DNA from 4 places in the Microbispora sp. H10949 genome. Region 4 is predicted to be linked to each of the others. Evidence: riboswitches for the same ligand, from Rfam matches in the RefSeq annotation. Region 4 holds a riboswitch; each other region holds the start of a gene.
The links. A riboswitch is a leader RNA that binds a small molecule or an ion and turns the genes downstream of it on or off. The one in region 4 is predicted to bind cyclic di-AMP.
Positions count from the first base shown of each region.

Region 1: another riboswitch for cyclic di-AMP. It lies ahead of HHX40_RS29120 (C40 family peptidase); the one in region 4 lies ahead of HHX40_RS10110 (CHAP domain-containing protein).
Region 2: another riboswitch for cyclic di-AMP. It lies ahead of HHX40_RS23820 (NlpC/P60 family protein); the one in region 4 lies ahead of HHX40_RS10110 (CHAP domain-containing protein).
Region 3: another riboswitch for cyclic di-AMP. It lies ahead of HHX40_RS15925 (glycoside hydrolase family 25 protein); the one in region 4 lies ahead of HHX40_RS10110 (CHAP domain-containing protein).

Region 1 covers NZ_JABBWZ010000012.1:198,405-205,776, forward strand. Annotated here, with positions in the region: gene HHX40_RS29110 (helix-turn-helix domain-containing protein) at 1-66, opposite strand, end outside; gene HHX40_RS29115 (hypothetical protein) at 199-1,308, shown strand; cyclic di-AMP (ydaO/yuaA leader) riboswitch at 1,647-1,806, shown strand; gene HHX40_RS29120 (C40 family peptidase) at 1,937-2,440, shown strand; gene HHX40_RS29125 (SAM-dependent methyltransferase) at 2,606-3,349, shown strand; gene HHX40_RS29130 (BtrH N-terminal domain-containing protein) at 3,359-4,342, opposite strand; gene HHX40_RS29135 (hypothetical protein) at 4,452-5,660, shown strand; gene HHX40_RS37270 (cellulose binding domain-containing protein) at 6,228-7,372, shown strand, end outside.
Region 2 covers NZ_JABBWZ010000009.1:159,421-166,792, forward strand. Annotated here, with positions in the region: gene HHX40_RS23805 (histone-like nucleoid-structuring protein Lsr2) at 238-582, opposite strand; gene HHX40_RS37855 (RDD family protein) at 1,946-3,406, opposite strand; gene HHX40_RS23815 (amino-acid N-acetyltransferase) at 3,553-4,104, opposite strand; cyclic di-AMP (ydaO/yuaA leader) riboswitch at 4,530-4,683, shown strand; gene HHX40_RS23820 (NlpC/P60 family protein) at 4,751-5,791, shown strand; gene HHX40_RS23825 (LuxR C-terminal-related transcriptional regulator) at 5,870-6,118, opposite strand; gene HHX40_RS23830 (winged helix-turn-helix transcriptional regulator) at 6,191-6,601, opposite strand; gene HHX40_RS23835 (NADP-dependent oxidoreductase) at 6,698-7,372, shown strand, end outside.
Region 3 covers NZ_JABBWZ010000005.1:519,425-526,796, reverse strand. Annotated here, with positions in the region: gene HHX40_RS15940 (TetR/AcrR family transcriptional regulator) at 1-527, shown strand, start outside; gene HHX40_RS15935 (alpha/beta hydrolase) at 513-2,216, opposite strand; gene HHX40_RS15930 (flavin reductase family protein) at 2,309-2,896, opposite strand; cyclic di-AMP (ydaO/yuaA leader) riboswitch at 3,190-3,333, shown strand; gene HHX40_RS15925 (glycoside hydrolase family 25 protein) at 3,347-4,084, shown strand; gene secD (protein translocase subunit SecD) at 4,161-6,407, opposite strand; gene HHX40_RS15915 (hypothetical protein) at 6,446-6,940, opposite strand; gene HHX40_RS15910 (hypothetical protein) at 7,128-7,372, shown strand, end outside.
Region 4 covers NZ_JABBWZ010000003.1:600,452-607,823, reverse strand. Annotated here, with positions in the region: gene HHX40_RS10135 (hypothetical protein) at 1-214, opposite strand, end outside; gene HHX40_RS10130 (DUF2945 domain-containing protein) at 514-741, shown strand; gene HHX40_RS10125 (DUF4236 domain-containing protein) at 847-1,026, opposite strand; gene HHX40_RS10120 (MarR family winged helix-turn-helix transcriptional regulator) at 1,214-1,717, shown strand; gene HHX40_RS10115 (hypothetical protein) at 1,818-2,396, opposite strand; gene HHX40_RS10110 (CHAP domain-containing protein) at 2,546-3,370, opposite strand; cyclic di-AMP (ydaO/yuaA leader) riboswitch at 3,682-3,826, opposite strand; gene HHX40_RS10105 (SPW repeat protein) at 4,144-4,611, opposite strand; gene HHX40_RS10100 (glycoside hydrolase family 15 protein) at 4,732-6,507, opposite strand; gene HHX40_RS10095 (D-arabinono-1,4-lactone oxidase) at 6,604-7,372, opposite strand, start outside.

The sequences.
Region 1 (7,372 bases), on a different contig from region 4:
CTGCCTGCGCAGCGCACGCAGCCGGGAACCGACGGAGGCCAGGACGGCGGCGTCGTCGTTTGCCATACCGGCAATCCTACTTGTCGTTTTCGCACGCGGACAGGCCGATTCCACCGCATCCGCGCCGGAAGTCGCGTGGCCGCCCGGTGAACGAATGTCCTCGATCGGACGTCATATGGGCGAACGGAGGGGAGCGTCATGCGTACCGCAGTCGTCACAGGGGTGATGGTTCTCGGCCTGGCGAGCGTGCCGCCCGTGGCCGCGTCCGGTGCGGCCCACCAGGGCCACCTGGGCTATCAGGGCTACCAGGCGGAGGCGCCCGCGCCCACGTGGAAGCCGGTCAGGGTGAACACGCTGCCCGGGGACGACGTGCTCAACGACGTGACGGTCCTGGGCAACGGGTCGGTGTGGGCGGCCGGGCACCGGGTCGTGAACGGCAGGCAGCGGGGTCTCGTCCAGCGGTTCGACGGCCGATCCTGGCGGGTCGTCCCGAACAGCCCGCCGTACGAGCTGCGGGCCGTGACGGCCACCTCCGGCACGAACGCGTGGGTCTTCGGCGAGGGCAGGGCCGCGCGCTGGAACGGCCGCGGATGGACCACGATCTCCCTGGGCAGTGGCTTCTCGGCGACGGACGCCGACTCGACGGGCGCGAAGGACGTCTGGGCGGTCGCCGGGACGGCCGCCACGGCGAGGCACTGGAACGGGTCCTCCTGGAAGAGCGTCCGGCTGCCGGGCCGCGCCTCCGCCGTCGACGCGTACAAGGCCGGCGTGGCCTGGGCGGCGGGCGTCAAGGGCAACCATCCCTCGATCATGCGGTGGAACGGGACGTCCTGGACCCTGGTCCCGGCTCCGGCCCTCACCCTTCCCGCGCCGGACGCCGTCGTGACCATCCAGGACATCGCGGTCGTGGGATCGAAGAACGTGTGGGCCGTCGGCGGGGTCAGCTGGGAGGGCGCCGACGAGGAGGGCGACGACGTCAACTTCGGCCGCACCCTGGTGATGCACTGGAACGGCAGGTCGTGGACCGTCTCCATCGGCTCCGCCAACGCCCAGCCGTACACCGAGGTGGAGCCCGACGGCAGGGGCGGCGTCTGGGTCCTGCAGGGCAACTGGAACCCCACCCTGTGGCAGGTCACGGGCTCGACGTGGCGACAGGCCCGGCTCGTCCGGAAGTCCGGCACCGACGCCGTCGTGTTCTCCGTCGCCCGCAGGCCGGGAACGACGACGATGTGGGGCGCGGGCTTCAGCGTCCCGCAGGGCGACCCCGACGACCCCTCGGCCAACGGCACGTTCTGGCGTACGCAGTGACCGTCTGACCTCGCCACGCCGTGGACCGACGGCGTGGCGAGCGCTTCGGGATCGCCCGCGGCCGGTGGAAGATGCCCCGCCGGCCGGATGCGCGCGCCCTGGCGACCTGCGGAAGGCCGATCGGCCGGTGTGACGAGCGTCACGTTTTCCGACTACCACACCTGCCCTGACCTGCAGCTCCCCGCTTTATGATCCCTTTATGCGGTCATAATCCCATTTGCCCCCTTTGCGGCAATATGGCGTGTCTTGGTAGTTTCCTTGCCCAACGAACCCGGCCAGCCCGTGTTCGGAAAGCGCATCCACTGTCACCGGCGCCATGTCCTCTCCCGCCCCCCTGGGCGCCGGTGATGCCGAATCCGTGCAGCAAGGAGGCCCGGAGCCGGGGAACCAATCGACCTTCCATCCGAAGGTCCGGGGTGAATCGGCGCGTAAGCGCTGTAGGGCGACTTCCCTGCCCGAATCCGTCAGCTAACCCGGTAGGCGCAAGCGGAAGACCCTAGGAGAGATCCCCCTGTCCGCCAACCCCACCAATCTGCTTCGCGCTGCCTGCGTCACGCTCGGTAGCGCAGCGCTCACCGTCTCCCTGGCAGGCTTCGGCGCCCTGCCTGCCGGCGCCGTCACGGGGACCGTGACAGCCCCGCCCCCGGACTCGACGGCCATCCCGCCCGAGCCCCCCGTCACGGCGTTCACCCCGTACGCCGGAGAGACGCCCACGGCCTCCACGGCGGAGGCCTCCGTCAACACGAAGCTCACCAAGGCCGCTGTCCAGCAGGAGAAGGCCGAACTCGCCATCAAGGTGGCGAAAAAGCAAATCGGCGATCCCTACGTCTGGGGCGCCACGGGCCCGGGGGCGTTCGACTGCTCCGGGCTGGTCCAGTTCGCCTGGCGCAAGGCCGGCGTCAAGATCCCGCGTACGACGTGGTCGATGCTCAACGCCGTCAAGAAGAAGGTCTCCCTGGCGCGTCTCAAGCCGGGCGACCTCATCTTCACCAGCGGCGGCGGCCACGTGGGCATGTACATAGGGAACAAGAAAGTGATCAACGCTCCCCACTCCGGCGCGGTGGTCAGGGTCGACCGCCTCAAGGGCTACTGGAGGAGCAACTTCGTCACCGCCGTACGCCCCGGCGTGTGACCCCGGCGTCGTGGACGACACCCCGGCGGGGACGTCCGGTCACACGTGACCGCGTCTCCGCCGGGGGCCGGCCAGGCCGGCGGCACGCCGGCGGTCGTCCCGGCGCCGCCTGTAAGGGCGGATTCGGCTTGCCGCAAGGGTTCGGGGATGCGGAAGGATTGGGCCATGGACCGCCAGCTGATCAGCCATCTCGCTCATCGGGACCACCCCATCGCCGCGCCGGTCTCCGGTGCCAACGTGACCCGGCTGCTGCGCCGGGCCCGGCTGGCCGAGGGGGCGAGAATCCTCGATCTCGGCTGTGGCGAGGCGGCCTGGACGCTGCGCGCGCTGGCGCTCTACCAGGACGCGACCGCCGACGGTGTGGACATCTCCGCGCTCGGCCTCAAGGCGGCGGAACAGGCGGCCGAGGTCCAGGGCGTCTGGGAACGCATCCGGTTCCACGAGCGGCCGGCCGCCGACTTCCCGGTCGCCGAGCAGTACGACCTCGTGCTCTGCGTCGGGGCCACGCACGCGTTCGGCGGGCTCGTCCCGACCGTCGAGCACGTCCGCCGTTACCTGCGGCCGAACGGGCTGGCACTGGTGGGCGAGGGCTTCTGGGAGCGCGAGCCGACCACGGAGGCGCTCACCCGGCTGGGCGCCGCGAAGTCGGAGTTCCTCGACCTGCCCGGCACCGTCGCCGCCGCCGAGTCCCCCGGTTTCGACGTCGTCCACGCGTACACCAGCGATCTGGCCGAATGGGACGAATACGAGTGGTCCTGGACGGGCACGCTGCTGCGCTGGGCCAACGAGCATTCCGGCCCGGACGCCGACGACGCTCGCACGGCGGCTCTGGAGCACCGTGACATGTGGCTGCGCGGTTACCGGGGCATCCTGGGGTTCGTCACGCTCCTCCTCCAGCGCAGGAACTGACCCGATCCCCTACAGCTGACGGAGCACCCGCATGGCGTCCTCCTCCAGGCGCGAAAGGTCGCGGAGGATGACCCCGGCCTGCTCCAGGTGTCCCGCGTCACCGCTTTCTCCCGCCTTCGCGATCAGGACGGACACCTCCGTCCAGAGGCCGGCGGCCTCGGCGTACAGGCGGTGACCGGTGCGGAGGCCGCCGTCGTCGATCAGCCGGGTGCACTCGTCGAGGAAGTCGCGGTAGAGGGCGCGGAACAGGGCGCCGCCGGTTCCGCCCTTCTCCATGAGGAGAGCGGCCTGCGGCAGGTCCCGCCGCGGCTCGGCTGCGCGTAGCAGCCATCCGGGCACCTGCTTGCCGGCCTTCTCGATGCCGCGGTGGCCCAGGTTCGCGATGGGAGCGGCGAGGAAGGCGTCGGCGCAGTCCCGGATGGCGGGGATGATCTGGTCCCGCCAGTTGAGCGGGCGGGCCGGCAGGGTGAGGGTGAAGGACCGGTTCCTGGCGGTCATCGGGCCGCGTTCGGCCCGCGCCCTGGCGAGGCCGTCCCGGCCGGTGCGTACCGCTCCACCCTGCTGGTCGGTGTCCACCAGGTAGACCTCGTGCTCGTCGTAGCCGTACATCGCGACGACATGACCACCGAAGTGCACCTTGGAGCGGAAGTAGTCCAGGTGGTAGCAGTCGAGCTGGAGGCCGACCGGCCGGCCCGCGTCGACGCGGGCGGCCACATTCTCCCACGCCTTGCGCGACGAGGTGGTCTCCTCGGTCGCCAGCGTCAGTCCCAGCCGGGCGGCCAGGTTCCTGGTGAGTTCGAACGGCTTGACCCGGCCGCCGAGAAAGGGGATCGGCATGGCCTTGCTGTCCCAGTAGACGAAGGACAGGCCCGACCCCAGCCCGAACAGCATGGGCTCGGACAGATCGAGCCCCTCGTGCCGCAACAGCACCCCCAGCGCCGTCGTCTCGCAGTGGCGCATGCCACGGGTCTCGACGTCCTTCACGAAGGTCATGCGTCGCTCTCCTCATGCCGGCCGACGGTCACCCTGACACCTCTATCGCACCTGATGTGAGTAGGGAGGTACTCATGCGGAGCGTCAGAGGCCTCTTTAGCCTTCGAGCATGTCGATCGAGCTCGCCGTCGCGCTGGGCGCGATCGCCACCAAGGCGGCCGTCACCGCGCTGCTCCAGCAGGGCGCGTGGGACGACGCCAACTGGGCGATCGTCGCGCACCAGGTGATCGACGCCGTGGTCGGCGTGCGGAACCGGCCCGACGCGGGGGTGCAGCGGATCGGCCAGCGGTTGGACGTGCTGGAGCGGCAGATCGCGGCGGTGGGGCGGAAGGTCGACCTGATCCCGGTACGGGAGTTCGACGAGCACATGGCCGCAGGGCGCCGGTACATGCGGGACCTACGGGACCAATGGCGCACCGCCTACGACCGGTACGCGCTCGTCGAGCGAGCACAGCACGAGTTCGTCCGTGCGTTCGGCATCGCGGAGAACATGAAGGACGCGTCCCGGCAGGCGCTGGCGGACACCGCCATCGCGGGCTGCTGGTTGTGGGTGCCCTCCATGCCGGACGTGATCAAGACCATCGGGCAGGCACGGCTGATCCTGGAACAGGAGTTGCTGTTCGGCGCGACCCTGCCCACCAGCTCGTACGCCGATGTGGTCAGGCTCTGCAGGGCGTACGGCGAGTGTCCCGCATGGACCGGGAATCCCGTCGTGCCGGCGAGCGGTCCGCCGACGCCCGGCGCCCGGGTGGCCGTCAGGGCCGAGTACAACCGGTGGACCAGATGCGCGGGCGTCGACATGCGGGTCAACCCGGCAGGCGACGACGGTGCTCGGCAGCGGACGGTCACGACGCGCAGCGGGCTGGTGATTCCGGTTGACACGGCGCCGGGCCCGCAGGAGCGGGTGAAGATCGAGCTGCACAACAGGCGCGCCGACTGGATCTCGGTGTCGGTGACGGCGGACGCCGTCGTCGTACGGCTGCCGCAGCACAACAAGCTGCCGGGCCAGAACAGGGTGGCCCCGGGGAGCTCGGCCTCGCTGACTCTGCCTCGGCCGGGGTTCTCGGCGTCCTTCTCACCGTACGGAAGCCCTTCAGCCCTGCCGTCGGATCAGTACTTCGCGAACCCGCGGAACGGCCTGGCCTCGAACCCGTCGCCGATACCGCCGATCCCTGCCATCGGTTTCGTCCTGCCGCGGTCCTCCAAGCGGCTCCAGACCGCACCGCCGCCCTCGACGCCGCGGATCCCCCCTCCCAGGCGCAACCAGAGAACGTCCTGGTGGCAATCCGCCCTGGACTGGGTCGAGGAAAACTGGTGACTCCGATTCCGCCGGTGCCATGACCGCCGGGCCTCGGCGCCGGAGGGGCCTGAAGCGCAAAGCTCCGAGATGAAATTTTCATCTAGGCGGCGACGGCGGCCTCGGCCTTTTCCCTGGTCAAAACCGAAGGAATGGCCGCTCCCGGGCGAAGGGCCGTCGAGGAGAAGACAAGATCCTTGACACGCTTCATGACTTCCTATTTGCTCCGGTTCACCACCACTTCCAGTCGCCCGTTAGAGAGGAGCACTTGGCCGCCCCCGTCACTGTTAGCGTTAACAAACCGTGGCCTCAAAAAACACACGGCAATGCGCCATGCCGACGCTGACGGACATCTGAACTCGCCCTGCTCTTCTGCAGCAGGGAAGGGGCGAGCACGCACACGCCGACGACGGTCGGTCACCGCGCCGCTCCGGGTCGACTGACGGTGGGCTCACCTGGCGTTTGAATCCGTCCGGCAGGGCTGCCCGGCCGGCATGCACAGGCCGCGGACGCCCCACCGGACGAAAAAACAAATGGCTTCCCTATCGACACACGTCCATTTTCGAATGGCAAGGGAGTTGCGGGAAATTGAGACAGAAATCCATTTTCGCCGCTGTCGCGGCGGCCGCGCTTCTCGTTCTGGCGACGGGACAGGCGGCGCTGAGCGACAGCCTTGGCACGGCCAAGTCGTCCTCGGCCACCGCCGTCGCGGCGGCGACCGCCGGATGCGGTAAGACCCCGACGCTGAGAAGCGGTTCACAGACGATCACCACCAGCGGCAAGAATCGTAGCTGGATCCTGAGGATTCCCGACAACTACGACAACACCCGCCCCTACCGGTTGATCATCGCGTACCACTGGCTGAACGGCACCGCCCAGATCGTCGACTCGGGCGGCTCGGACGGAGCCGTCTGGGCCTACTACGGGCTCAAGCAGGTCTCCAACAACAGCACGATCTTCATCGCGCCGCAGGGCATCAACAACGGCTGGGGCAACAGCAACGGTGAGGACCTGACCTTCACCGACGACATGCTGAAGCTTGTCGAGAGCAACCTCTGCGTCGACACGACGCAGCGCTTCGCCCTGGGGTGGAGCTACGGCGGCTCGATGAGCTTCGCGGTCGCGTGCGCCCGGCCGACGGTCTTCCGTGCCGTCGCGGTCTACTCCGGCGCGCAGCTCAGCGGGTGCAACGGCGGCACCCAGCCCGTCGCGTACATGGGCATCCACGGCACCCACGACTCGGTGCTCAACATCTCGCAGGGACGGGCGCTGCGTGACAGGTTCGTCTCGAACAACGGCTGCACGCCCCAGAGCCCGCGGGAACCCGCGCAGGGCAGCCTGACGCACATCATCACCGCCTACTCGGGATGCCGGGCCGGATACCCGGTCGTCTGGGCCGCGTTCGACGGGGACCACACCCCCTCTCCCAATGACGGGTCCACCTCCACCAGCGGCGCCAGGACCTGGACGACGGCTGAGGTGTGGAAGTTCTTCACCCAGTTCCAGTCCGGCCCGTCGCAGTCGCCCTCGGCTTCGCCGTCCCAGTCCCCGTCGCAGTCGCCCTCGCAGTCGCCGTCCCAGTCCCCGTCGCAGTCGCCGTCGCAGTCGCCGTCGCAGTCGCCCAGCGGCGGACCGGGCGCCTGCCGCGTCACCGCCACGGTCAACGCGTGGAACAACGGCCTGACCGAGAACCTCGCCATCACCAACACGGGTTCCTCCACCGTCAACGGCTG
Region 2 (7,372 bases), on a different contig from region 4:
CGATCGAAGATGCGGTTACGGACCATCCCGCGGATCACGCCACACCGAGGACCGGCCTGGCGGGATGCATCACAATGCGACGGAGGAGCCCAAAGCAGAGCAGAGGGCCACTCCGGTCCCGCGCGAACTCCGCGCTTCACCCGCGGCATTCGCCCTCGGCGCCTGGCGAGGCGCCACCCGGCCGACCGCGACGGGTGAAGGTCCGGCAGGTGCGACCCGGATCGCACCCGACCCCGCCTAGTGCGCGTCCTCGTACGCCTGGACGATCGAGGCGGCGATACGGCCGCGCTCGCTCACGGGGTGTCCGTGCGACTTGGCCCACGCGCGGATCTCCGCGCTCTTCTCGCGGGTCATGGCTCGCTGACCCCCGCCGCCCGCACCGCGACGGCGACCGCGGGCCTGCCCGCTGTCCGCGCGCCGCGCGCTGCCGACGAAAGGCGACAGCGCGTCGCGAAGCCGCTTCGCGTTGCCGTCGCTCAGGTCAATCTCATATGACGTGCCGTCAATCGCGAAGGTGACCGTCTCATTGGCCTCGCCGCCATCGAGATCGTCGATGAGAATCACCTGCGTGTCCTTGGCCATCCGGCAATCCTTTCGCAGCCCATAGTTTGATTCGTCAGCCAAACATATACCCGGTTTCCCCCGGCTGACAATTCAAGATTGCGGATTCTCAGGAACTCCTGAGTCCGGTGACTTCTCGCGTGGCTCCCGAGCCGGGCGGAGACCCGCCGCGTCGGAACGTACCAACTTTACGATGCCGTAGACGACCGCGCCGGCGACGACCACGGAAGGTATCAAGGCGGACAATACCTCTGACATTCTGCCTCGCTCGTGCCGGGGTGTCATTAGGTGCACCCGAGGAAATTCCGAGGACGCGCCGAGGTCCCGGGCCCTCTTGCCGGGCCGGTCGCCCTCATACGACCATAGCGCCGGGAGGGTCAGGCGCGCCTTCCGGGGTGCCCCGGGGGTGGCAGCCTAATCCTCGTCTCTCCAGCGGCCTTACCGGATGCTCCACGAAATCGTACCCAAATGTCGGGCCGGACGGTCACCGGAAGCCGTCCGGCCCGATGTTTCGGCCGCTCGCGGCCACTACTCAGGGTTGGACGGCAAGGGCTCCCACTCGGCCGGACGCTTGACTCATAGCGGCGAAGCCCCAGGTCAGAGCGTTGCCGACCAGCGCCACGAAGGCGCGGCGACAAGGCTGAACCGGCAATCCGCCACTCTGTCAGCCACTCTGTCCGCCTCTCCTTCCGGCTCTCCATCCGACTCTCACACAACTCTCACACAATAGGTCCGTCCCGGCACGCCGCACCGTTGATGAGCGTCACTGAAACGAGGGGACGCCGCGTCCCCCGGCACTCGGATCTTCATGACCACCGTGACCCTTCTGGTACGACCGGCGCACCCTTGACGGGATATACGCGCGTCTAAAACAGATCCTCGGTGCCGGGAAGGCTCGCAAAAAGAGAGGACCGCACCGCATCCTGACAAGATCCACTGCCCGGGCGGCCCGAAGATCGATTTAACCGGCCGCGCCACAAACGCATGGCCACCCCCGCCGGCCGGGCGCGCCTAAGGTTTCGCGCGGCCAAACGGCCCGCCGTTTCGGGCGTCGGCACCGGGGCTCGCGGGGGACGGGCGGGCGGAGGAGCCCATAAGGCCCGGTGCGCCGCCTTCGGGCCCATAAGAGCGTCGAGCGGGTTCCATAAGCCGCTCCGGCCGGATATGGCCCGGAGCGGGGTGACGGCGGTGGACCGGAAGGATTGACGCGGCGGTGTCGCGGTCATTGCCATCTCTCGGGCGGGTCCGCCGGTCCGCCAAGCATGGCATGTCCGGGTGGTCCCGTTACCGAATTTTCCGGAGCAGGCGCCGTCGACGCCCGGAACCGTCACGCCATACGAAAAACGGGGCCGATGGTCCACGCCATCGGCCCCGTCCGCGGTCATTACTTGACCTTGACCACCACGGTGTTGGCGACCTTGTCGTGCAAAGCCTGCTGCAGCGGCTTGTCCCACAGCAGCCAGAGCACGTTGAGAAGGGCGGCCAGGTTCGCGAGGTACTTGATGAAGGGAATCCACGACAGGAACTGGAAGGCGAAGAGCACTCCGGCGCGCTTCATCGCCGCGTCCTGGGGCAGCCCCGCCGCGGTCAGCGTTCCGCCGACCGGGACGACCTTGATGCCCATCGCCATCTTGCCGAGGGTCTGCCCGCGTGAGCGCAGCATGAAGAACTCGTAGACGGCCATCACGACGCCCCCCAGCACGGCGACGAGCAGCGCGGCCAGGAAGGCCCCGCTCTCCAGGGTCGTGACGCCGGTCGTCGGGTCGATGCTGGCGGCGGTGAACACCAGGCCCCCGATGACGGCGCTGAGGATCATGTAGGGGATCCCGACGACGACACCGTCGATCAGCCGGGCGACGAGGCGCTGCCACCACTCCGCCAGCGGGGCCGGCGCGCCGGGCGGGATCGCCCCCTGCGGCGCGTACGACTGCCCGTAGGCGGGCTGGCCGTACCCCGGCGTGGCCTGCCCGCCGCCGTAGCCGGGCTGGCCGTACTGCTGCTGGCCGTACTGCTGCTGACCATAGCCCTGCTGCGGAGCCTGCTGGCCGTACCCCTGCTGCTCGTAGCCCTGCTGGCCGTACGCCTGCGAGCCGGATGCCTGGGGGCCGGTCTGCTGGCCGTACTGCTGGTAACCCCCCTGCGACTGCTGGCCGTAGCCGCCCGTCGGCTGGCCCTGCTGCTCGCCGTAACCCTGCTGCTGGCCGTACCCGCCCTGGGAGGACTGGCCGTACTGCTGCTGGCCGTAGCCCTGCTGCGGAGCCTGCTGACCGTACTGCTGGCCGTAGCCCTGCTGCGACGCCTGCTGCGGGGCCTGCTGGCCGTACTGCTGGCCATAGCCCTGCGGGCCCGTCTCCTGGCCATAACCCTGCTGGCCGTACCCGCCCTGCGAAGACTGGCCGTACTGCTGCTGCTGACCATAGCCCTGCTGCGGAGCCTGCTGGCCGTACCCCTGCGGGCCGGTGTCCTGGCCGTAGCCCTGCTGGCCGTACCCGCCCTGCGAGGACTGGCCGTACTGCTGCTGACCATAGCCCTGCTGCGGGGTCTGCTGACCGTACTGCTGGCCATAGCCCTGCGGGCCGGTGTCCTGGCCATAACCCTGCTGGCCGTACCCGCCCTGCGAAGGCTGGCCGTACTGCTGCTGACCGTATCCGCCCTGGCCCGAGTCCTGGCCGGGGGTCTGGCCGGGAGCCTGCTGCGGGCCCGTCTGCTGTGCCCGATAGCCGACGACCGTGGCCTCGGGGTCGTAGTCCTGGGAAGGTCTGTCCGGGTTGTACCCGTGGTTCGAAGGCGGCGGTGGCGACCCGTCCGACTCGTCCTGGGGGTACGGCGGCTGTCCGGTGCTCACCGTGTCACCTCGTTTCGAAGACGCATGCGCCGCATCTCAGTAGCACACGCTGATACCGCCAAAAGTAGCGACACGCGTATCAACAGTCACCTTTGCAGCGACTGACCATGACCGTCAAGATCAGCCACCAATGTCGGCATTATGACTCAATGGCGATCGAGATGCAGCAGCATTCGCGTGTTGCCCAGTGTGTTCGGCTTGACGTGCTCCAGGTCGAGGAACTCGGCGACGCCTTCGTCGTACGACGCGAGGAGTTCCGCGTACACCTCGGGGGACACGGGGGTGCCCTGAATCTCGGTGAAACCATGGCGCGCGAAGAACTCCACGGCGAACGTGAGGCAGAAGACCCTGCGTACGCCGAGGCCGCGCGCGGCGTCGATGAGCGAGGCGACGATCCGGTAGCCGACGCCTCCACCGCGCACCGCCGGATCCACCGCGACGGTCCTGATCTCGGCCAGGTCCTCCCAGAGCACGTGCAGCGCGCCGCAGCCGACGACCTCTCCGCCGATCTCCGCGACCCAGAACTCCTGGACGTCCTCGTACAGCGTGACCGTGCTCTTCTTCAGCAGGCGCGGCCCGACGCCCGAGTACGCGTCGACGAGGCGGCGGATCGCCCTGACGTCCGGGGTCCTGGCCCGGCGCACCATAACGCCCCTGGCGCCGGATCCGCTCGGTGTCTGTGCGGCGACCTGCTCCATGAACGGCCAGCCTAGTGCCCCTCCCGCCGTCCCCCTCGCCCGTCGCGCGCGGATCGGCGAAGGCGGCTCCGATTTACGGTCAACCCCAAACAGTCCGTCCGACATCGCGCCTGACGTTCTGTAGCCACCGGAATACGGATCGACGCCGGATCGGACCCCGTGACGCACGTCTGGCCGCGCATCGATTTTCTCTGCTTCCGACCAGCACCTCATACGTCACCAAAGCACCACAAACCCAGGTAGACCAGCCGGTATCACTGATCAACCCGTGACCCTAGCGTGATCATTTGGTTGTCAAACGTAGACGGGTTTGCGAGTTCTGGTTGAGCAACAACTCAGGGTGCACTATCGTCCAGCGACGATGCCGATCGTCGTGAGCGATCTCGACGATCGGGCGCCGAATCCTCGAAGCGCCGGTGCCCGAACCCTGTCGGGGGCCGGGTGCGGAGAGGAGCCGGGGACCCAATCCATGGGATCAGGATCGGTTCAGGTTCAGATCGTCCAGGGGTGAATCCGCAAGGTAGGGCTGCTCCGGCCCGAACCCGTCAGCTAACCCGGCAGGCGCTCGGCAGTGCCCAGCCGCACGACCCGTCACGACGACGCCGGCCGGTGCGGGGGCACCTATGGGAGAGGAGCTCGGTTGCGCATGCGTGGAGGACGGCAGGCGGGCAGGCACGCCCGTCGCCGACGGCCCGGATCCGGCCCGGCCGGTCCGGGTGCCATCCGGCGGTTCACCTTCGTCGGAGTCGCGCTCGCCGCGGTCACATTCGGCGCTCCGGTGGTCCGCGCGACCGCCGACCCGAAGCCGAGCCTCAAGGAGCTCGCCGCGGAGGTGGAGGACCTCTACAGCGAAATCGAGACACTCACCGAGCAGTACAACGGCGAGCGGGTGCGTCTGAAGGCGGCCGAGCGGTCCGCCGATCTCGCCAAGAAGAACCTCGCCAAGAGCGAGGCCGAATTGGAGACCCGCCGGCAGAGGGCGAGCGCCCTCGCCCAGCACTCCTACATGACCAACGGGCTCGGCAACGCCCTGGTGCTCGTGAAGTCCACGGACCCGCGGCAGTATCTCGACCAGGCCTCCACGACGTACGCGCTGGAGTTACAGCAGAGCCAGGAGGTCGCGGAGGTCAGCAAGGCGATGGACGCCGCCGCGCGGGCCAAGTCCAGCGCCGCCGCCCGCCAGAGCGAGGTCAGGAAGCTGCTGGACGGCCTCGACTCGCGGCGCGACAAGATCACGAAGCTGATCAAGAAGACCGAGAGCAGCCTCTACCGGCAGGTCTCGCGAGAGGTCGGCACGGAGACGCGCAGGAAGATGTCGTTCCCCATCGTGGGGGGCGGCAAGGCCGCCCAGGCGGCGCGCTGGGCCCTCGCGCAGCAGCTCAAGCCGTACGTCTGGGGCGCGGAAGGGCCGCGCTCGTTCGACTGCTCCGGCCTGGTGATGGCCGCCTACCAGTCCGTCGGCATCAGCCTGCCCCACTACACGGGCGACCAGTGGACGGCCGGCACGCACATCTCCCGCGACCAGCTCCGCCCCGGCGACCTCGTGTTCTTCTACTCCGACCTGCACCACGTCGGCCTCTACATCGGCGGCGGCTACATGGTCCACGCGCCGCGCACCGGTGACGTCATCCACATCGCGAAGATCGCCGGACGGCCGTTCGCGGGCGGCGTGCGCGTCGCCGACTGATCACACGCATGATCGGCGTGCACGACCACCGTTCACCGGCCGCGCCCGCGCGCGCGGCCGGACGAGTTCGGGACGTGCTCAGATGAGACGGCGGCGGGCGGCCCAGGCGACGGCCTCGATGGCGGTCGCCACGCCGATCCGGTCGCAGATGCAGCGCAGCCGCCGCCGCACCGTACGGCCGCTGACGTCGAGGCTGCGGCCCACCCGGTCGGCGGTGACGCCCTTCGCGAGCTCGGCGAGCAGCAGTAGGTCCTCCTCGGTGAGACCGGCACGCTCAAGGTCCGAGGCGAGATCCTCACCCCGGTAGACGACCTCCGGATAACCCATCGTCCGCCCTCCCCACGACGATGATTCGTCGGCCCACCCTCCAGGGACGGTAAACGCCTTTGCTGAAGGCCGTCAAGGTGCGGCGGCGGGCCGCCGGTCATAGGCCTCCCTTGCGGCCTCCACGTCCTCCATGTGGATCTCCGCCCAATTCTTGATCGCTTCCAGTAGCGGCATCAGGTTCTCGCCCAGGGGAGTGAGCCGGTAGTCGACACGTACCGGCACCGACGGGGTGACCGTACGCGAGACCAGTCCGTCGCGTTCCATCGTCCGCAACGTCTGCGTGAGCATCTTCTGACTCACCCCGGCGATCGTCCTCGCCAGTTCGCTGTAGCGGAGGGACCCGCGGGCGAGCGCGGTCAGCACGAGACTCACCCACTTGTCACTGAGCGCGTCGAGCAACTGCCGGGACGGGCAGGTCGCCACGTACGCGTCGTACCGCCGCCGCGCCTCCTCCCGCCGCTGGGCCGCCGTCCGGGTGGGCATGATCTTCCCTCCGCCTCCGTTACGCACTTCCGGGTGCCTACTTACCGCAAGAGAGTAACTCTCCATAGCCTCCTGTCGTAACGGAGAGGAGGACACATGAGAGCACTGGTGGGGCGGGACGGGGTCGTACGGATGGCCGAGGTGCCCGAGCCCGAGCCGGGGCCGGGACAGGTGCGGATCCGGGTGGAGGCGGCGGCCGTCAACCCGATCGACCTCTTCACGGTCTCCGGCGCCCTTCCCGATCACGGACTCACGCCCCGGCTCGACACGTACGCCATGGGCTGGGACGTGGCAGGGGTGGTCGACCGGGTGGGACCGGGGGTGACGGCGGCCGGCCCGGGTGATCGGGTCATCGGCCTGTCGGACCGGCTGACGGACCCGATCAAGGCCCAGGCCGAACTGGTCGTGCTGGACGAGCACGCCGTCGCGGCCGCGCCCGCGGGGATGCCCGCGATCGAGGCGGCGACGCTGCCGCTCAACACACTGACCGCCGTGCAGGCGCTCGACCTCGCCGGGCTCGCCGAAGGCGAGAGCCTGCTCGTGACGGGGGCGGCCGGGGGCCTCGGCGGTTATCTGGTGGAGCTGGCGGCCCTGCGGGGCATCAGGGTCGTCGCCGTCGCCGCGCCCGGAGACGAGGCGCTGGTCCGCGGCTTCGGCGCGGAGTGGTTCGTCGCGCGGGGCGCCGATCTGGCCGGCGCCGTACGGGCCGTCGTCCCGGGCGGCGTGGACGGAGTGGTGGACGCGGCCGTCGTCGGCCTGCCCGCGCTGGAC
Region 3 (7,372 bases), on a different contig from region 4:
CCGCCGCCGAGGTGGTGCACCGGCAGGGCGCCGAGCGCACCACCATCGCCGACATCGCCCGCGCCGCCGGCGTCCCGGTGGGCAACGTGTACTACTACTTCAAGACCAAGGACGAGCTGGTCGCCGCCGCGCTGGACGAACACGCCCGGCATCTCGCGGAGCTCACCGGACGGCTGGAGCGGCTGCCCGATCCGCGTGAGCGCCTCAAAGGGCTGGTGGAGACCTGGATCGGGCAGCGCGACGTCGCGGCGCGATGGGGCTGCCCGACCGGCACGCTCGCCGCCGAGCTGGACAAGCGCGGTGAGGGCGGGCTGGACGCGGAGGCGGGGAGGGTGATCCGGCTGCTGCTCGACTGGGCCGAGCGCCAGTTCCGCGAGCTGGGCCTGCCCGAGCCCGACGGGCTCGCGCTGACCCTGGTGAGCGCCTATCAGGGCATGTCGCTGCTGGCCAACGCGCTGCGCGATCCCGAGATCATGAAGCGTGAGGGCGACCGGCTGCTCGGCTGGCTCGGCTCACTGCCCGGCTGAGCCGGCCCCGCTCCGGGACAGGAGCGTGGTCAGGGCCGTCGTCCGCGCGTCGTCCCAGCCGGCCGGCGGCGCGATCCGCGCCCAGGCGGCGGCCACCTCGCCGTCGTAGTCGTGCCCGTGGCCGGGCGGTGCGTCGAGGGAGAACACCAGATCCGCGGTGACCTGCCAGAACGTGACGAACGGATACCAGCGGATCCAGGGCAGCACGTCGCCGCCGCGCCGTTCCTCCAGCCAGTCCGGGCGGCCGAGGATCAGTCGCGGGGTCCACCACACGATCGGATCGGAGGGATGCTGGAGATAGACCACCCGCGACCCGTCCCAGGAGGCGGGCGCGGGCAGGTCCTCGGGCCCGTTGGCGAAGCGCACGGTCTCGCCGTCCCGGTAGACGGGCAGCACCTCCCGGCTGCCCGGGTCGCGGCCGTCCACGAACCGCCGCCACAGCGGGCTGCTGTCGGGCGGCCCGACGAAAAGCGCGCCGTCGGTGCGCTCGCGCAGGTCGCGGTCGTCGCGGAACGCCGACTCCGCGCCGAACGCCCCGAGGCTCTCCCCGAACACCAGCAGCCGGGGCCGGTGACCGGCGGGCAGCCGCGACCACCGGGCGTACACCTGGCCGAACAGCTCGCGCCCGGCCGCCGTGACGCGCTCGCGGTCCACCAGGAAGGACAGCCAGCTCGGCAGGTAGGAGTACTGCATCGAGACCAGCGCGGTGTCCCCGCCGTACATGAACTCCAGGGCGGCGGCGGCCTGGGGGTCCACCCAGCCCGTGCCGGTCGTCGTGATCACGCACAGCACCGCCCGGCGGAACGCGCCGGTCCGGTCGAGCTCCCGTACGGCGAGGGCGGCCCGCTCGCGGGCGGTCACGGCGGAGTCGAGCCCCGCGTAGACCCGGACCGGCGGGAGCGCGGGCCGCCCGGTGAAACCGCTGAGTTCCCCGACGGTAGGGGCGCCTGCGACGAACGCCCGGCCCTCCAGGCCGAGCGACGCGAAGGAGACCAGGGAGGAGGGGCCGCCCGAGACGGCGGCGGACCGGGGCCGCGAGGTGCCGGGCGCGGTCTCGCTGTTGATCGCCGCGAAGCTGTTGTCGGCCCCTCTGAGCAGGGCCTCGGTGAGGATCCCGTCGGTCAGCAGGACGGCCAGCACGCCGACGCCGAGCGTCGCGGCCAGCCGCGCCGCCGTGGCGGGGATCCACCTGCCGAGCACGCCTCCGAGCGCCCGGGCGGCGACGCGCAGCGCCCTGGCGGCGGCCAGCAGGAGCAGGAACACCGCCGCCGCGACGAACGGCACGCCGAGATAGCCGAGCCGTTCCGGCGGGCGCAGCCCCATCAGCGGGTAGATGGCCCTCTGGGCGCGTACGCCGAGGACCAGCGACGCGGCGCCCAGCCCGCAGCCGAACGTCGCGACCAGACGGCGGACCCGCCGCCGTCCCGTACGGTGCCACCCCTCGCGCCATCCCGCGCACCGGGCCCCGGCATACCGCCGGACGACCGGGGCGGCGCTCCGGCGGGCCAGGGTGCCGGCGGTCACGCCGGCCAGGTATCCGGTCGCGGTCAGCACGCCCGCGATGATCCCCTGCAGCGGCCACGAGCGGGGCAGCAGCGACGGCGTGAGGGACAGGCAGAAGAAGATCGCGGCGAACAGGATCCCGGCCGTGTCCAGCGCTCCGCCGAGCCGTACCCGCCCCTCCCGCATCAGGCCCCCGATTCACCGCCTGTCCGCCGAACTCGCGGAGCAGGCAGGCTATCAAGTCACCGGCAGGTCACGGTCCCGCCCCCTGCACGGCCTCATCCCCAGTGGTCGCCCCAGCCCCACAGGTTGGGCCCGAGCGCCGCGGCGGGGTCGTCGTGGTACACGCCGAACCTGCCGCGGAAGAACAGCATCGGCCGCTGCTCCGGATGGACGGGTTCGAGTTCTCGGACGAGGCCGATCACCACGTCGTGGTCTCCGGCCACGTGCACCTCCCGGACCTCGCCGTGGACGCGCAGCAGCACGTCCCGCAGGGCGGGCGTGCCCCAGCGGGACAGGTCCCAGGCGAGCCCGGCGAACTTGTCGCCGTTGCTCGATCCGAACCTGGCGCACACGTCGACCTGCTCCTCGCCGAGGACGTTGACGCAGAAGCGGCCGGACTTCCTGATCCGCGGCCAGGCGCGGCCCTTGTGGTCGGCGCAGAAGAGCACGAGCGGTGGTTCGAGCGACACCGACGCGAACGACTGGCAGGCGAACCCCACCGGATCGCCGTCGTCGAGACCCGTGACCACGGTCACGCCGGTCGCGAACATCCCGAGCGCGCGCCGGAACTCCGCGGGCGACGGCGGCGGCGCGTCTCCGGAGCCGGGGTCGCCGAGGCCGGGGCCGGCGGAAGCTGCGGTCATGGGTTCACCTCTCGCGTGCGGTCCGGTGGCTCCGGTGTGCGTGCCTCTGGTGCGGCTCTGGTCCGGTGACTCAGCGCTCAGGTCACGAACTTACAAACCCCCTCGGCGCCGCGCCGCACGGGATCCCGTCCAACGGGGCACCCTGCATGACGAGTCTTCCCAGGTAAAAACAGGTTTTGTCAGGTTTACACCATTGTTGAGCTGTATGTACCTTTAGGTGCCACGGCATGGGTACCGGTGACATCCGCGTCGCCTCCGTTGCCGTGTCGTTGCCCGGACCGTGCGCTCTTCTGTGCGCGCGGCCGCCGAGTCCGCGTTCCGCGGAGCCGGGGACCCACTTCTCGGGGTGAATCGGCGCGCAGACCCCCAGATGCGCCCGTAGGGCACTTCCTGCCCGAACCCGTCAGCTAACCCGGTAGGCGGCATGGAAGCAAGGAGCTCAACCGCGTCATGCCCACCATCAGGTTCTCTCCCGCCGGGCGGCCCTCCGCCCGCCGCCTGCGCGCCGCCCTCGCCGCGGCGGCACTCGCGGTCACGGCCGGCACGGCCACCCTCACCGCCGCCACGCTCGTCGCCACCGCGGCCGCGCCCGCTCCCGCCTACGCGAACCCGCACACGTACGGCCAGGACGTCTCCGGCTACGAGGCCGACCACGACTGGATCAACAGCCGGGCGCAGTTCGGCTTCATCAAGGCGACCGAAGGCCTGGACTGGGTCGACTCGTCCTTCCCCCGGCACTGGCGGGAGCTGGACAAGAAGGGGATCGTCCGCGGCGTCTACCACTACGGCCACCCCTCCAACGACCCGATCGCCGAGGCCGACCACTTCCTCCGCGTGGTGAACGCGCAGCCGGGCAAGCCCGGCGACATCCTCGTCCTCGACCTGGAGACCGCCGACGGCCAGTCGGTGCAGCGCGTCAACGCCTGGGCCAGGAAATGGCTGGAGTACGTGACCGCCAAGACCGGCGTCCGGCCGATGTTCTACAGCGGCTGGAACTTCGCCGACAAGTACGGCCGCGGCCTGGGCGACTATCCGCTGTGGGTGGCCCACTACAGCCGGAACCCGGGCGACATCACCCCGCCGGCCGACTGGAAGAGCTGGGCGATCCACCAGTACACCGACTCGCCGATCGACCAGAACGTCTCCGCGCTGAGCCCTCTCGAGCTGCGCGCCCTCGGCCGCCACTGAGGCTCCGTGGTCCCGGGGCGGGCGCCGCCCGCCCCGGGACCATCCTCAGTCCGATTTCACACTATTTCCGACCACTTCAGACCACCGCGCCCGATCCGTCGCGGGCCACGGGCCGGCGACGCGGAGCGGCGGGTGCGGGCGGCGGTTGACCGGCGCGCCTCTCCAGCTCGATCGCCGCCGGCCCCGCCACGAACGACGACGACAGCGTGCCCGCCACGATGCCGATCAGCAGGGCGATCGCGAAGTCGCGCAGCGAGTCGCCGCCGAACACCGCCAGCGCCGCCAGGATGAACAGCGCGCCGAGCCCCGTGTTCACCGTACGCGGCACGGTCTGCAGGATCGCCGTGTTCACCACCCGCCCGAAGGGCGTCCCCCGTGACACCGGCCACAGCTCGCGGACCCGGTCGAAGAGCACGACCTTGTCGTTGACCGAGTACCCGATGATCGTCAGCATCGCGGCGAGGAAGACGCCGTCGATCGGCTTGCCCAGCCAGGCGAACGTGCCCACGACGACGGCCGCGTCCACGAACAGCGCCACCACGGCGGCGGCGCCGAACGTCCACCGGAACCGGAACGCCAGGTAGGCGAGCTGGGCCGCGAGCGCGACGCCGAGCGCGATGAGCGCGTTGCGGCGCAGCTCCGCGCCCAGGCTCGGCCCGACGAGCTCGTCGCGCTGCTTGGTGACCTCCCCGACGCGCCGGTCCAGGGCCTCCTCGACGCGGACGACGTCGTCGGCGGTGATCTGCCCGGTCCGTACGGAGATCGCGTCGTCCGACCGCTGCACGACGGCCGTGGGGAACCCGGCGTCCGACACCGCCCGCCGGGCCGCGGCGACGTCGACCGGCCCGCTCGTGCCGAACTCCACGATCCGCCCGCCGGTGAACTCGACGCCGTAGTTCAGGCCGCGGGTGACCAGCCCCGCGCCCACCAGCACGAGCAGCCCGGCCGCGACGGCGAGCCAGCGCCGCCCCGCCCGCATCAGGTCGGGGTTCCGCCGGGTCAGCCAGGTCCTGACCCGTCCGATCGAGCCGAGGCCCGACACCCCCGGGCCGAACCTGCCGATCAGGGCGGCGGCGAGCACCCGGGTGATCAGCATGGCCGAGATCAGCGAGGCGAGCACGCCGATCGCCAGCGTCACGCCGAAGCCCTTCACCGGCCCCGACGCCAGCCAGAACAGCAGCCCGGCGGCGAGCAGGGTGGTGATGTTGGAGTCGGCGACCGCGCTCCAGGCTTTCTTGAACCCCCGGTCCAGGGCGGCCTTGAGGCCCCGGCGGGGCGCCGCGCCGTACTCCTCCCTGGCCCGTTCGAAGACCAGTACGTTGGCGTCCACGGCCATGCCGATCGCCAGGACGAACCCGGCGAGGCCGGGCAGCGTGAGCGTGGCGCCCATCGCCACCAGTCCCGCGTACGAGATCAGCCCGTAGCAGGCCAGCGCGACCGCGGCCAGCAGGCCCACCAGGCGGTAGACGAGGCCGATGAACACCGCGGTGAGGATCACCCCGGCGACGCCCGCCTTGGCGCTCGCCGCGATCGCGTCGGCGCCGAGGGTCGGGCCGACCGTACGCTGCTCGACCAGCTCCAAGGGCACCGGGAGCGACCCGCCCTTGACGAGCACGGCGAGGTTCTGCGCCTCCTCGGCGGAGAACGACCCGGTGATCTGGGTGGTGCCGCCGGGGATGCCCGCCCCGCAGGTCACGGTCTCGTTCACCTGGGGCGAGGAGATGATCTCGTTGTCGAGCACGATGGCGACCCTGCGCCTGGGATCGCCGATCGGCTCGCAGGCCGCCTTGCCGGTCAGCTCCCGCCAGGGGCCCGCCTCCCGGAAGTCGATCGTCACGAACCAGCCGGGCCCGAGCTGGGGGTCGGTGCCGGCGGCGGCGTCGGTGACGCCGGCCCCGCTGAGGGCGACCGGCCCGAGCTTCAGCTTCTGGCCGCTCTCGTCGGCGATCGCGTCCTTGTCGCCGTCCCCGGCCGGGCCGAGCACCGGGTGGAAGTTGAGCTGGGCGGTCTTGCCGATGACCTCGGCGGCCTCGCGCGGGTCGAGCACGCCGGGCAGTTCCACGATGATCCGCTTCTCGCCGGAGCGGACCAGGGTGGGTTCGACGACTCCGAGGGCGTCCGCACGGCGCCGGAGCACGTCGAGGGCACGGTCGGTGGCGTCGGCGTCCGCCCTGACCGTGGGGGAGTCCTTCGTCTCGAAGACGAGCTGGGTGCCGCCGCGCAGGTCGAGCCCGAGGCGCGGGGCCATGGTGAGGGCGAGCAGCAGTGAGGTGGCGATGACGGCGAGCGCCGCCACCGCGCGCCACAAAGGCGCACGTGACATTGTGCCTCCACAGGCAGGTACGAGGAGAGAAGAGGGCCTCAGTACGCCGTGGAGGGAGGAGCCCGCGCGGCCGTCGTGCGGCGCGGGCGCTGGGCGGGACGATCGTCGTGATCCGGGCCGGCTCGGGTGACCCGGGTGCCCCCGCGCGGCGACGCGGAGGCGGGCGGCAGGACCGGCCCGGCGGTGGCGCCGGGGCCGCCCGGACCCGCGTGGATCCGGGGCTGGTCACTGTGCGCGGGCCGCCCCGCGCTCGGTGACCCCCAGTGCCGCGCCGTCGTGTTCCGTGCGCTCGTGTCCTTCGCCCTTACAGGGCTGGCGGTCGTGGGTCGCGCTGCCGTGGACGCGGCGGTCGCTGCGGCGCCCCGCACGCCCGCGGTCTCCGCGGTGACGGGTGCGCCCGTGAGGCGGAGCCCGCCGGCAGACTGGGTCATGCCCTGAGCGGCGGCGGGCGAGCCGCCGGCGGTCAGGAAGCCGGTGGTCAGGAAGATCGCGTGCAGCAGGAGCAGCAGCGCGGCGGTCAGCCTGCTTCGCACGATCCCTCCCTCCCGCGACGACCCGGTCTCACGTCACCGTAGCCGCTCCGGCCCGGACCTGCCGCGTGCCGTGATCGCGCAGGGCGAAAAGTGCCGAGATCATTCGAAAATGGGCGGAAATAAGGTGAGAAACGGGCGGCGGAAAACGTAGATGACCGTTTCGCGAAGGTGGGCTATGGTCGGTCTCATGGCGACCTCACGACGTGGCATGTGCGGGTCCACCGCCTTCACGTGGGTGGTGGGCCTGCTGATGCTCGGCCTTGCCCTGGTCGCCTCGACGCCCGCCTGGTACGGAGGCGACCCCGCGCAGCACGCGCCCCAGGCCGCCGCCGAAGTGTGGACGCCGGGGGCGTGGTCGCCCCAGTCCGCCACCCTGCCCGCGGGCGCCGGCTCAGAGCACATGCCGCTGTCGTTGCGGCTGCGGAGCGCTGT
Region 4 (7,372 bases):
CCATCCACGGCGGCGCCTGCGGAAGCATGAACGGAGACTCCCCGTCCTGCGGCGCCCCGCCGGGCGTGAGAGCGAATGGTCCCGCCGGCCGCCACGACGGCGTGGCGTCGTTCGTGTCCGCGGTGGCCGTCGTCCCGGTCGGAGCCGGGTCCGGCGGCACGACGGCCGGCCCGGAGAGGAGGGCGGCGGCCAGTACGGCAGTGCAGAGAGGCATGAGACTCCCCCGAGGTCATGGATGGTACGAGCACGACGGTAAGCGCCGCACCAGGGAGTGATCACGCATCCCACGACCAATGTCCGGTCAAGCATGGTGATCGGGCGCTTCACCCGCAAAGGTCCCATCACGCCTGCAAGCGGCCCGCCTGACGGGCGCCGCAGCGGCGTGGAACATACGGGTTCGGCGCCCCGCGGAAACGCCGGGGAAACGGCACGGAGATCAGGCGCCCAAGGGATCGCCCTTTTCCTGGATTCCCATCCCGAGTGCCGGCGGGACGAAGGGGTATGCGCGGGCCCATGAGTGACAAGCGCGAATCCGAGGAACCGAAGGTCGGCGACGAGGTGACCTGGAAGAGCCACGGCGGGACCGCCGAAGGCAAGGTCGAGAAGAAGATCACCGAACGGACCGAGGAGGCCGGCCGCACCGTGGCCGCGTCTCCGGAGGAACCGCAGTACAAGGTGCGCAGTGAGAAGAGCGGCGGCTCGGCGGTGCACAAGCCCTCGGCGCTGCACCCGAAGAAGTGACGCCCGAAGAAGTGAGCCCGGAAGAAGTGAGCCCGGAGAAGTGACGCCGCCGGGGTCCTGCGCCGGGCGGGCCGGAGGCCGCGCCCGGCGCGTCACGCACCCGCTCTAGCTGAGCGTCTTCTTCCAGTGGAAGCCGCCGGGCAGGTTCACCGTGAGGGTGCGACGCCCGTCCGCCGTCTTGGTCACGCGGAAGGCGCGACCGCCGTAGCTGTGGCCCACACCGCCGCGCGACAGGTTGAGTCTGAAAGGCCCCATCTTGATTGACTTACGGTAGCTCCAGCCCATCGTTTCCCTCCGTGTTTTCCGTGCCCCCGCGACTACCCACAGAAGCGATCAGCACACGCGCTCGCACAGAGGTGCATGTCGGGACGCACCGCCGCCGTCCTCGCCGTACAACTCCTGGTCACAGGGTGGGAACCTTTGTCCGGTGCAATGACGAGACGGCGGCTGGGACCGTGTAAAAACGATGCCTATGGCTAAGGATGGGGACGAGGAGCCGATCGCGGACGACCTGGAGGCCGTCACGTCCGCCGTGCTCACCGCGTCGCGGGTGCTCGTCGCGATCTCCGCACGCTCCCTCGCCTCCGCGGAGGACAGAGTCACACTGCCGCAGTTCCGGATGCTGCTGGTGGTCGGGCAGGGAGAGACAAAACTGGTCACGCTGGCCGAGAGACTCGGCGTGAATCCCTCGACCGCGATGCGGATGGCGGACCGCCTCGCCGCCGCCGGGCTGCTGAAGCGCGAGGTGAACCCGCAGAACCGGCGGGAGACGCTGCTGCGGCTGACCGACGTCGGCTCGCGCATCGTGGACGAGGTCACTGCCCGGCGCAAGGCGGAGATCGCGGCGATACTCGCCCGGATGCCCGCTCCCCGGCGTCAGGCTCTGATCACCGCCATGCGCGAGTTCACCGACGCGGCCGGCGAACCGCCCACGACCGTCTCGTTCCCGCTCGGCTGGCCCGATCCGTCCTCCTGACCCGATGCCTGAACGGACCTGGTGATCCGGTACGCCCGCCGGAAGCCGGCCGGGTTCGCGGCGGCGGCGCACTCGCCGGGTACGCGGTCGTCACGCGGACTCAGCATCCGGAGGCGGCGCACTCCCCCGGGATGAGGCCGCCGGAGCCACCGGCCGTCGAGGGCGTGTCGTCGCCTCCGCCGGAGCCGGTGCCCGCGCCGCCCTTCGTGTCACCGCCCGCCTTTCCGGCCGGCCCGGTCTTCACCTGGCCCGTGCCGCCGGGCGCCTGACCGGTGGACCCACCGGCGCCGGAGCCGGTGCCCGTGCCGTCTCCGGCGGGCGCCTGCGCGGAGCCTCCGGAGCCGCCGTCCGCGCCACCACCCTCGGCGTCGCCCGCCGAGCCGTCATCCGCGCCGTCCTCGGCGCCGGTCCCGGAGTCCGGTCCCGCCTCGGCGGGATCACCGGCGCCGTTCTCCTGCGCCGGTGCCGTCTGCTGCCCGGCACCGCCCGCGGAGGGGCCCGGGTCCGTGGCGCCGCGCAACGCGAAACCCGCACCCGCCGCCGCGAGCACGGCGACCAGGATCACGGCGACGATGACGAAGGGCTTCCTGCTCTTCGCGCCGGACGGCTCGTCGCTGGAGAGGATCTCCTGACGAAACTGATCATCCTGGCTCGTCTGTGAGGGGACGCGCCCGTACATGTGAGACAACTCCCAGCGGTCGTATCGGGGGAAAGCTCCACGGCTTCCGCGGGTGGCTGCCCACCCTAGCCGCGCGAGTCACCGAATTTCACAGACACCCGCAAACGATCTCAAACTCCCAGAGTGTTCCCAGGCGCCTCTCCGGCCGGTCAGCCGAAATAGGGGAGGTGGAACGGCTCCTGCGCCGCGGCGGGGCCGGACACCCCGGCTCCCACGACCTCCTGGCCGCGTCGCTCGCCGCCGTGCCCCTCCCGCCGCGGGCCACCCATGCGGTGCCGTCCGCCGGACGTCGCCGCCGCGGCGGCCCTGAAGCGCAGACCCGTCACCGCGGTCGACACGAGCGCGAACAGCAGCCCGGCCGGCAGGACGGCGTCGCTCGGCGAGAAGACCGTGCCCGGCGGCTGCCCGTGACCCGCGGCCATGCTCCGCGTGGCCGACGCCGCCGCCCCCTGCCCCACTGCCCCCTGCACCACCGCCCCCTGGACCGCTGCGTCCGCCGCCACGGGCTGGACGGTGACGGTCACCTTCGGGATCACCTTGACCTTGCGCGGCAGGCCGTACCCGACGATCTTGCTGGAGTCGCGCACCTTGCGCTTGAGCCAGACGCCGTCGACATTGCCCTCGATCGTGTGGACCTTGCCGCCGACGACCTTCTCGACGATGCCGACGTGGTCGATGTCCTTGATGCGCTTCGACCCCGACCAGTCGAAGAAGACCACGGCCCCCGGTTCCGGCTTGCGGCTCCAGGCGCCCTGCTGCTCGAACCACTTGGCGTGCCGGGTGGTCAGCGCGAACTCGCCGACGTGGTCCCGCACGCCCGCCCGGTTGGCCGCCCACGAGACGAACATGTCGCACCAGGGAGCCGCCTTGAAGTCGGAGTCCATGGCGATGTTGTCGGCGTACCACTCGCCGAACTTGGTCGGCTTCCCGGGCCGTTCCCGGTAGCCGAGTTCCGGGCGTACGGCGTCGAGCAACTGCTGTGCTATCGGATCGGTAGAAATCGAAGGCTCCTATGGCGCGCGTCAGAACATGACGAACCCGCCGCCGGGCACGACGGCATGCGGGCATGACCGTCACGCCGACCGTCACGCCGGCGGACGCACCGGCGGACACGGCCGCGGCGGTCCCCGGGCGGGCGGGGTCGGACGGGATTCAGAAACGGGAGATGTGGCAGCCCGTCACGGGCGCGCCGTCACCCCGGAAGCCTGGAGACGTTCCAGGGCGGGCATGTGGTCCGGCGACGGAGGCCGGACCGGGTGGGCAGGTGGAGCGGACACTCCACGCGCTCTCCTCTCCTTGGCCGCCTACCGGGTTAGCTGACGGGTTCGGGCCAGGAGTAGCCCTACCGGATGGTCCGGATTCACCCCAGAAGAGACGTGGGTCCCCGGTTCCCGGGTTCGATGACATCCGGGATTCGGCGGTCGCCGGTCGTCCTCGGGTTGAGGACCACGCACCGGCGTACTGACCGGAAGCATAGTAGATCACGAGAAGGACACGACCGAAAAACCGGCAAACAGGTCCATTTCTGCACCTTCTGCACCATGCTTCCGCAGGTCCTCGCACTGACGGCACCTAATCGTGATATGCGCCACATCGTCCGGTACGGGCCCGTCTGGCACTCGGGCTCCCATAAAGCACGATGGCGGGGCGTGAGCGGGCTCGGGCCCTCTCACGCCCCGTCGATCCGGCCGGCCCCGCCGCGTCGGACCGCTGGCGTCGGACCGCAGGCGGCGGGCTGCCGCGCCGGCTACCACTCACCGCCCGGTGCGCCGACTCCTCTCCGCCGGCCGTGCTCGTGCTGCCGGTAGTTGGCCGCGAACGCGAGCGCGCCGAGGCCGAACAGGAAGATCACCGCTCCGGTGACCACGTTGTTCCAGATGGTCGCGGTGGTCGCCGGCTGGCCTCTGATCACCCACGGCGCGATGATCGCCCAGACGCCGAGCACCGGTGTCACCCAGCTCACGCCGTACGTCCGGCCGAACGCGGAGGCGCAGCTCAGCGCGAGCGCCGTGACGACCAGCCCGACGATCAGGTTGTTGACCGTCAGGCCGCCGAACCCGGTGAATCCCACGATCCACGGCGAGATGGCGAGGTAGAGGCCGGCGAGGAGCGTCACCGCGTCCATGACCTGCGCCGGGGCGGTCGATCCCGCCCGGTCGTACGTCTGGCGCAGCTCCGTGACGTCCGGGCGTCGAGCCAGACCTGGTTGCACCATGATGTGTCACCTCTTCTCCCAGGTGGCCGGGGGCCCGAGACCCCTCTCTTGCATCATGCAACCGGGGACGGCGCGGAGGGGAGACCGCGAGACGCGCGGATTGCAGATGAAGTACATCTGTCAGGCAGATGGCGCCGCCGCCGTCAGGGCTTCCGCCGTGTTGACGATCGAGACGTGGCTGTAGGCCTGGGGGAAGTTGCCCACCTGGCGGCGGCGGGTGGGGTCGTACTCCTCCGCCAGCAGGCCGACGTCGTTGCGCAGGGACAGCAGCCGCTCGAACAGCGCCCGCGCCCGCCTGCGCCGGCCCAGCAGGGCGAGCGCGTGCGCGAGCCAGAAGGAGCAGGGGACGAAGACCCCCTCCCCGCCCGGCAGCCGGTCCACCCCGTCGGCCTCCGGCCGGTAGCGCAGCACGAATCCGTCCTCCGTGAGCTCGCGGCACACGGCGTCCACGGTCCCCGTCAGGCGGGGGTCGTCCAGCGGCAGGAAGCCGAGCCGGGGGATCAGCAGCAGCGCGGCGTCCAGCCCCCTGGAGCCGTAGAACTGGGTGAAGGTGTTGCGGCCGGGGTCGTACCCGTGGGCGCACACGTCCCGGTGGATCTCCTCCCGCAGGGCGCGCCAGCGGCCCACCGGGCCGTCGAGCCCCTGCCGCTCCACCGAGGCGACCATCCGGTCCGCGGCCACCCACGCGAGGACCTTCGCGTGCACGAACGGGCGGCGCGGCCCGCGCACCTCCCAGAGCCCGTTGCCCGGCTCGCGCCACGCGCCCTCGAGATAGTCCATGAACGCGCGCTGCAGGTCCCAGGCGTCCTCCTCCGGCCCCAGCCCCGCCTGTCTGGCCTGGTAGAGGCAGTCGATCACCTCGCCGTACACGTCGAGCTGGAACTGCCGGGCGGCGGCGTTGCCGACCCGCACCGGCCGGGACCCCTCGTATCCCGGCAGCCGGTCGAGGGTCCGCTCGGGCATCCGGCGGCCGCCGTCGATCGTGTACATGATCTGCAGGTCGGCCGGGTCTCCGGCGACGGCCCGCAGCAGCCAGTCACGCCAGGCGGTCGCCTCCTCGGAGTACCCCGCCCCGATGAGCGCCTGGAGGGTGAACGCGGCGTCCCGCAGCCAGCTGTAGCGGTAGTCCCAGTTGCGGGAGCCTCCGATCAGCTCCGGGAGGGACGTGGTGGGCGCCGCGACGATGCCGCCGGTCGGGGCGTAGGTGAGGGCCTTGAGCGTGACGAGGCTGCCGGACACCGCCTCGGCGTACTCACCCCGGTGACGGCACCGGCCGAGCCACTCCCGCCACATGCGCTCGGTGTTCGCCAGCTCCTCGGCGGCCTCCAGCCGGTGCGGGCGGCTCCGCCACGACTCCTGCCAGGTGAGCACGAACGGCACCCGCTCCCCCGCCGCGACGGTGAACGAGGCGGTCGCGGCGCGCGGGCGCGACTCCTGCGTCAGCGGCACGGGAGACTGCAGCCACGCGGCGTTCGGGCCGGCGATCACGGCCAGTTCGCCGCCGCGCTCGCGCGTCCAGGGCACCACCTCGCCGTAGTCAAAGCGCAGCAGCAGTTCCGTACGCATCTCCACCCGGCCGCGCACGCCCTCCACGATCCGGACGACGTCGGGTGCCTCCTGGCGCGGCGGCATGAAGTCGAGGACCCGGGCGCACCCGCCGGGCGCGTCCCAGGTCGTCTCCAGCACCAGCGTGCCGTCGCGGTAGCGGCGCCCGGCGCAGGTGCCTCCCGCGGCGGGCGCCAGCAGCCAGTGCCCGGCCCGGTGCCCGCCCAGCAGGGCCGCGAAGCAGGCGCCGGAGTCGAAGCGGGGCAGGCACAGCCAGTCGACCGAGCCGTTCCGGCCCACCAGGGCGGCCGTGTGCATGTCGCCGACGAGCGCGTAGTCCTCGATCCGCATGGCGCCTCCCCTCACCCGTACGGCCGGGGCCGTACGCCGGGGATGCGGCGGCGGCCGCGGCACACACGTACCCCGGCCTATCTCCGCGAATCGGGCTTATCGCCGCCCGAAGACGTACCGCTCGACGTACTCGTTGGCGAAGACGCCCTGGGGGTCGTAATGCCGTGCCAGGGCGGCGAAGTCGTCCATGCGCTCGTAGCGGGAGCGCAGGACGTCCGGCGGGAGGGTGAAGAGCTTCCCCCAGTGGGGTCGCGCCCCGAACGGCGCCAGGCGCTCCTCGATCGCGGTCAGCACCGGCGTCACGGCGGCCGGGTCCTTGACCCAGGTGAAGTGGAAGGCCACGGTGTCGCGCCCCTGGCTCGGGCTCAGCCAGAGGTCGTCCGCGGCGATGCTGCGGATCTCGGAGATCTGCAGGACCGGGGCGATGCGGTCGCCGATCGCGCCGAGCGCCCGGAACGCCTCGGCCGCGTGCTGCCGGGGCACCATGTACTCCGCCTGGAGCTCCTCGCCGCTGCTCGGGGTGAAGTCGGGCCGGAAGTGCGGCAGGCGCTCGAACCAGGGGCCGGGCGTCCCCATCTGGGTCGTGCAGTGCACCGGGGACACGCCGGGCACGGGGTGGCGCGGGCCGTCGGCCGGGGCCGCCCCGAAGAAGCCGTCCGGCTCCGCGTCGCCGAGGCCGCCGGAGGCGGGGGCGAGGCGTTCCTTGACCCAGACCTGGTTGACGCGCGAGGTCCGCCAGTCGGTGAACAGGCTCACGCTGTAGGCGGCGGACATGACGGCGTCGAACCGGTCGTCGAGCACCTCCGCCGGAAGCCCTTCGTACACGCGCTGCCGGACCTCGAACGCCGGCAGGAGATCGAGCGTC